Regions from separate parts of the Virgibacillus sp. FSP13 genome, predicted to be linked through region 2. Evidence: riboswitches for the same ligand, from Rfam matches in the RefSeq annotation. Region 2 holds a riboswitch; each other region holds the start of a gene.
What was found. A riboswitch is a leader RNA that binds a small molecule or an ion and turns the genes downstream of it on or off. The one in region 2 is predicted to bind thiamine pyrophosphate.
Positions count from the first base shown of each region.

Region 1 (2,268 bases), on a different contig from region 2:
TTCATTGCTGTTGATTCCTATTACATTATTTCTGGCTGTTATGTTGCCTGGAAATCATGTTTTACCATTTGGTGATTTGGCAACGATCCCATTTCTTGTCTGTTTAATGATCCCCGTGTTTCGTGGAAATATATTTCGAATTATTATAGCGGGAACGATTTATATTGGGGTTGGATTGCATATAGCAACATGGGTCTCACCATTATTTACCGATGTAGCAAATGCAGCTAATTTTGATATGGGGAGTAATACAAGTATATCCGCACTTGTTGATGGTGCTGTATGGACGACAGGTTTATTTGTAGGATTGGGGAAAATGTTGAGTTGGTATGGGATTGGATTAATTGGCATGATAGCAGTTGGCGGATTACTATATGTCAATAAATGGGGAAATAGAGGTGGATAGATATGAAAATAGCTTTAGTTGTTTGTGGTACAGGTGTCGCAACATCAACAGTTGTCATGGGAAAAGTAAACGAGTGGTTGATGAAAGAAAATCTACATGAACAAGTGATGCTTCATCAAGGTAACATCAATGATGCGATTAGCAAGTGGGATGATTATGATTTCGTTATATCGACAACCATTGTTCCTGAAAAGATGGAAGATAAGGTAATTAATGGTGTACCGTTGTTAACGGGGATAGGGGTTGAAGAAGTTTATAGGATGATAAAGAACAGGATTTAACATCTATAAATTAGTAATAAGTCATTTAAATATAGTCAATCACTGGGGGAGCACATTTGTGCTGAGAGAAAAAATTCGACCCTTTGAACCTGATCTGGTTAAAACTAGCGTAGGGAAGTGCAGTAATTCAATCTATTGAATTCTGTAAAACCATTCCTATGTAGTAGTGAATGATTTTTTTAATAAGAAGGAAGGGGATTTTATTATGAGCAATTTATTTACAGATCGCTTATGGAAAAAAGTCGGGCCAATCTGGAACGCTTATCTAGAACATCCTTTTGTCAAAGGACTTGGGGAAGGGTGGCTAGATCAAGAGAAATTTAAACATTGGATGAAACAAGATTATGTATATTTAATCGAGTATTCACGTCTCTTTGCTTTAGGAAGTGCAAAATCACAGAACTTAAAGACGATGACATTGTTTGCGGAACTATTGCATGGTACATTGGACATGGAAATGGACCTTCATCGAGAATATGCTAAGAAATTTAACATATCAAACGAGGAACTAGAAGCAACAGAAGCGGGAGCAACTACGACAGCGTACACGAGTTACATGCTAAATGTATCGCAACAAGGGGGCGTTGAAAATGTTGTTGCTTCCGTCCTTGCATGTGCCTGGAGCTATAACTTTATTGGGAAAAACCTAGCAGAATGGGAAGGGGCATTAGAACATCCATTTTATGGTCATTGGGTGGAGATGTACGCCTCTAATGAATTTACGGAGTTAGCTAATACATGTAAAGGTTTAATGAATGAAATAGCAAACGGTAAACCTGAACATGAACTAGCTGCACTAGAGGATATTGTTGTCAAAACAAGCTACTTTGAATACATGTTCTGGGATATGGCTGAGAGGAAGGAAAAATGGCCAGTTAAGTTTTTAAATTCCTCAACTGTATAGTCAAAACTAGCAGGAAGTATGGAGCCAAATTATTGGTAGCTTAGGAGTGATTTGATGATGACCATCTATACAGTTTCTTTATGGATGGAAAAAAGTGGTCCGATGAAAGCATTGTCGCACCAGGAGATTTTGACGGCCATCCCACTGCAGATGAAGTCAACATTGGAACAGTTGGATTGCAGTTAGGTCAACGGTTTCTGTACTTATATGATTATGGTGATGAATGGAAATTCACCATTACTGTTGAGGATATTTCAGAGGAAGAACCTGAGCCAATAACACCCTATATTGTTGCATCAAAAGGGGACGGGCCAGAACAATACTATTGGTAAAAGGAGGTGACATTCCCATCCTTTAGCACTTGGGTACGGTTCACATGAATCTTGTCCCAACAATGTATGGGATGAGTTAGTAAATCTGTCTTCCTGACTCCAAGATATAAAAGACCAATCAAAAAAGCGGGAACTTTTACCCGCTATACTTAAGCTTCGGCACACGCTGTACTGGGATGAGGCGTATGCCGAGCCTTTCTATGCAAGTAATTTTGATAATACATATTTTTGCAGCAAAAGGGTAACTAAACTATCAAACTTTACTGGTGACCATCTGTCTATATACGAAATAGAGTTTTGACCGACTTATACTCCCCACGATCTAAATTTGCTACAATTGCCTCC
Region 1 covers NZ_JBSVKG010000007.1:31,503-33,770, reverse strand. The annotation lists gene ACW2QC_RS08010 (PTS galactitol transporter subunit IIC) at 1-406, shown strand, start outside; gene ACW2QC_RS08005 (PTS sugar transporter subunit IIB) at 409-687, shown strand; TPP riboswitch at 722-820, shown strand; gene tenA (thiaminase II) at 893-1,591, shown strand; partial or broken gene ACW2QC_RS07995 (IS1096 element passenger TnpR family protein) at 1,657-1,923, shown strand; gene ACW2QC_RS07990 (zinc-dependent alcohol dehydrogenase) at 2,202-2,268, opposite strand, start outside.
Region 1: it holds a riboswitch for thiamine pyrophosphate, as region 2 does, so the genes downstream of both, tenA (thiaminase II) here and ACW2QC_RS16550 (lipoate--protein ligase family protein) in region 2, are expected to answer to the same signal.

Region 2 (2,268 bases):
GCTCGATCATTGCTCCAGTCAATTTGAACAGGCAAATCAAAAAGGCGCGATAAATGTTCTTTTGTTAACATCTCCTCTCGTTTTCCCCTACCATAAATCGTTCCCTGCTTTAGCAAGAGTGTATGTGTAAAAATAGGCATGATTTCTTCTATGTGATGGGTTACAAACAGGATCGTTGGTGCATTTTTCTGTATAGCTATTTGGTTAATAGTATTCATTAATTCCTCACGAGAAATAAAATCAAGTCCGTTTGTTGGTTCATCTAATATAAGTAAGTTCGGTGATCCCATCAAACCTCGTGCGATAAGGATCTTTTGCTTCTCCCCCTGAGAACAAGTTTGATAAGTTCTTCCCCGTAAGTGACCGAAGTGAAGTTGTTCCATAATTTGGTAGGATTTTTCAAAATCATCTTCTGTTGGATTTTCATACAACCCGATCGACGCAAATTTTCCGCTGACAACAATATTCTCGACGCGCTCTGTCTCCTTCATTCTTTCTTGAAGGGATGAGCTAACCCAGCCAATTGATTTTCGCAACTCCCGGATATCCGTTTGCCCGAACGACTTCTCTAGTATGCTGACCCTTCCCTTCGTTGGCCAAATATAGCCGTTTATCATGTTCAATAAAGTTGTTTTGCCTGACCCATTTAGTCCAAGAATAGCCCAATGTTCTCCATTTACAACCTCCCAATCGATATCTGATAAGATTTCTTCCCCTTGCCTTTTCCACGAAACTTGCTGCATATCTACTATTTTATTCAATCCTATTCCTCCCCCGCTCTAACAAACGCATCTACCAATCACATTTATTACGAAATTTTCTTATATATTACAGATGGTTAATTACAAAAACAACCTATTTGACCTAATTTTTAGATTCCACTATGCAGCCTCGAACTTCTCGGTCCTATTCATCCTCTTTAACACGCACCATAAGCAGGAAAATTTCCGGAACAGATAAATTTTCCAATTTGCTTTACAATTTACATCTCTCCCTTTACTATAGAATTGTTAAATAAAATAAAAAAATCACTAGGGGAGCTTTTTTTAGCTGAGAAGAACATCTTCGTTCTGACCCTTCGCACCCGATCTAGGTAATACCAGCGTGGGGAAGTGTAGTCGCATGTATCATTCATACAAACGGGCTGCATTCCACTGGGTGCAGCCCATTACTTTTCAGGTTATTAACAGTACCAACATCAACATAAGGAGGCGATTCATGTGCGTGATGAATGGCTATTTATCGATACTGGGATATGTGATGCTGCGGTTAATATGGCACTCGATGAGATGCTGTTGCAATGGCATAGTGAGGGGAAAATACCACCAATTTTGCGTTTCTATCAGTGGTCTACCCCAAGCCTTTCCTTAGGTTATTTTCAGGATGTCGATAAAGCAATTGATTTGCAAGCATTAGACCGTTACCAGATCCCCCTTGTTCGCCGTCTAACAGGAGGAAGCGCTGTTTTACACGATGATGAGCTAACTTACAGCATTATCATTGCAGAGGATAAACCATATATCCCAGCATCAGTCGGAGAGGCTTATTACATACTTTCAAAAGGGATTTTTGCAGGGTATACCAAGTTAGGTATTACAGCAAATTATGCAGAAACAAACAAGGCAGAAAAGAGCCGCTCAGCCGTATGTTTTGAAAAACCTGCGTTGTATGAATTAATGGCTGACGGTAAGAAAATATCGGGAAATGCCCAGACACGCCAAAAAGGGGTACTACTGCAACACGGATCGATACCAAGATCAATCAATAAAACAATGCTTTTTGATTTGTTCCACTTTCCAAGCGAGGAAATCCGGGAAAAGAAAAGAAAGGCTTTTGATCAAAAAGCAACAGCTATTAATCAAGAAACAAATCAACATGTATCTATGGACACCATGAAAGACGCGTTTAAAAGAGGCTTCGAAACAGGAGTAGACATTGAGCTATTTCCATTCGAACTAACCAATGAACAATGGAATGAAGTGTACCAGCTTGCTGAAATAAAATATAGCAGTAACGATTGGAACTTCAAACATAATCTAAGGAGCGTGTACTAAATGGCTAAACAAGAGGAATACATACGGAAACCGGAATGGTTAAAAACGAAAATCAACACAAACCAATCCTACCGGGGACTTAAGAAACTAATGCGTGATAAGAAATTGAATACGGTTTGTGAGGAAGCTCGCTGTCCAAATATCCACGAATGCTGGAGTGAACGAAAAACGGCAACATTTATGATTTTAGGTGATACCTGTACCCGCGGCTGCC
Region 2 covers NZ_JBSVKG010000024.1:37,343-39,610, forward strand. The annotation lists gene ACW2QC_RS16545 (ABC transporter ATP-binding protein) at 1-761, opposite strand, end outside; TPP riboswitch at 1,024-1,128, shown strand; gene ACW2QC_RS16550 (lipoate--protein ligase family protein) at 1,221-2,054, shown strand; gene lipA (lipoyl synthase) at 2,055-2,268, shown strand, end outside.

Region 3 (2,268 bases), on a different contig from region 2:
GTATATTAAAAAGAATACTGAAAAGCTCCCACGCACTGAACAAAAGGAGGAGAACCACAGCCGGTTTCCATCCTTTTTTAATGATTCCTTTCATTAGCGATATTTCTCCGTCAATTCAGATATTGAAGCTCCATCTGGTTTATGAAACACTTTCACCTGTGAAATAATACTTTCACACCCGCTTTCCGTCATTTTAGTATTCATTTTTTCGATAATTGACAGAAGTTCCGGCAAATCGCCTTCCATTGTAGTTTCAAGTGGATTCACCTCATATTTCACTCCTGATTGAGCAATAACCTCTATTGCAGCATCTACATATGGAATCGGATCTTCCCCGTTTTTTGTCTTTGGTATAATTTGAACACTAACTAACGCATTTGCCACTTAAATACCCTCCTATTTTGGTAAAAATTCATTTGTAAAAGCTTTTTCGCTATCTAGTTGTTTCCCATATTGACAATATCCACCTCATCAGCGGAAGCATTCTCTTGGTTCATAAGGGATGTAAGAACAGCCTTCTCAACTGGCGCACCCCAACCACCATACGTTTTCCCCGCAAAGTCTTTAGGTGATGTGATTTCTTTTTCTTTTGGTGAGGCAAAACCGGATGTATTATGCTGGATCACTGCCACCTTGCACACGTGCTTCTGTAATACTTTCCTGCGCACCCACACCAAAATCGGCCTTTCCTGATGCGACAAGCTGATCAGCCCCAACTTCTCCTGGCATCATAATTTCCACGTCCAGTCCTTGTCATTAAAATATCCCTTTTTCTGTGCAACATAAATGCCAGTATGATTCGTATTTGGTGTCCAGTCCAAAACGAACTTTATTTTCTGCTTGGCGTTCTCATCTTGATCCGCACTCTTTGACTCATTGTTATCGTTACATGCCACAAGAATGGTAACCATAATTAATAACATTAAAAGCTTCTTCATTTCCTATCCTCCATGTATTTGTAATATTGTTTAGGAAAATGATCGGCACAAAGGTTTAAAAATGACAATAAAAAAACACCACCATTTTTAAACCTGGGGTGCATACAAAAAAGAAAGATTTACCTTTTCTTTTAATTCGTGCTCAAATGTGTCATTTTTACCGGACTTTTTGAACAACCTTTGATGTTCCCTACGCTGGTTTCAGCCAGATCAGGTTCCAAGGGTCAGTATCTATCGGATACAATCTCAACCAGCTCAACTGGTCCCCCCACAAAATCTATTTAATTTTGATCTTACATGTTTAAAGGTACTACATTACGATACCGTTTTCAAGAAGATTCATAATATTCAAACCAGATCGTTAAAGATTGGCCCGCCAAATACCGTTGTATGATATTCTCCCGATTCCCCCAGCGGACAAACATCCTTCTTGCTAATATCAGTAATAAACGATTCATCTATAAGACGACCAATCCAGCTTTCCGGAAGTTTTGTATTATCTACTTTGATAACCCGTGCCTGAAACTTTGAAGCTACAAATTCTCTTAATAGATCCAATACCTCATGTTGATCCGTCCACAATGGGTAAATCGGTGCTACACCAGCTTTTTCTGCAACTTGCTCTCCCCACTCACGATGTCCTTCTAAATAAATATCACCAAATGCAACACTATCAATCTTATTGTTCTTTTTTAAATCTTGTAACGTACGAACAAAATCCTGTGTATATTCCGTAAAGTCTGTCTTGATAAAATGAACCGGAATCCCAATACGTTCAGCCTGTTTTTCAATTTGATCAAGCTTCTCCCCGTGTGCGACTGTTTCCTGTTTTTCTTGCCATATCGTCGTAATGAGACAAGAAACATCGTAACCTTGTTGTTGCAAACGATATAATGCTAAACAACTATCTTTCCCACCGCTGAATGATAAAGCTATTTTCATGACTACTGGCTCCTTCTTCTACTTATTACCTATACTATATCATTCAAACCTAAAAGAAAGAAAGCCAGTGGTCAGCTGGCTCTCCCCAGGAGGTTTCATGGGTTGTAATAAATCTTCCACAAGTCTTGTTTCGATTTATACTTTATTCTATGTGCACGCTTCCTCACTTGTATTGGTATTTTCCTCAAGACAACCGTACATTTAAGCAGAATCTAGTCTATTTATAACAAGATTTTGTTTCATCGTTTAACAGTCTTTTTATCCGGAAACAACAAGCTGAATACAATCCCAAAAAATGCAGCGATAAAAAAGGTTGAGAACTTAGATGTAATGATGCCATCTAATGGTGTGCTGATCCATAAAACGGTAAAAACAAACCCAGAAATAA
Region 3 covers NZ_JBSVKG010000025.1:19,495-21,762, reverse strand. The annotation lists partial or broken gene ACW2QC_RS16750 (ABC transporter permease) at 1-94, opposite strand, end outside; gene ACW2QC_RS16745 (thiamine-binding protein) at 94-384, opposite strand; partial or broken gene ACW2QC_RS16740 (ABC transporter substrate-binding protein) at 444-938, opposite strand; TPP riboswitch at 1,109-1,218, opposite strand; gene ACW2QC_RS16735 (Dph6-related ATP pyrophosphatase) at 1,287-1,880, opposite strand; gene ACW2QC_RS16730 (sodium/proline symporter) at 2,120-2,268, opposite strand, start outside.
Region 3: it holds a riboswitch for thiamine pyrophosphate, as region 2 does, so the genes downstream of both, ACW2QC_RS16740 (ABC transporter substrate-binding protein) here and ACW2QC_RS16550 (lipoate--protein ligase family protein) in region 2, are expected to answer to the same signal.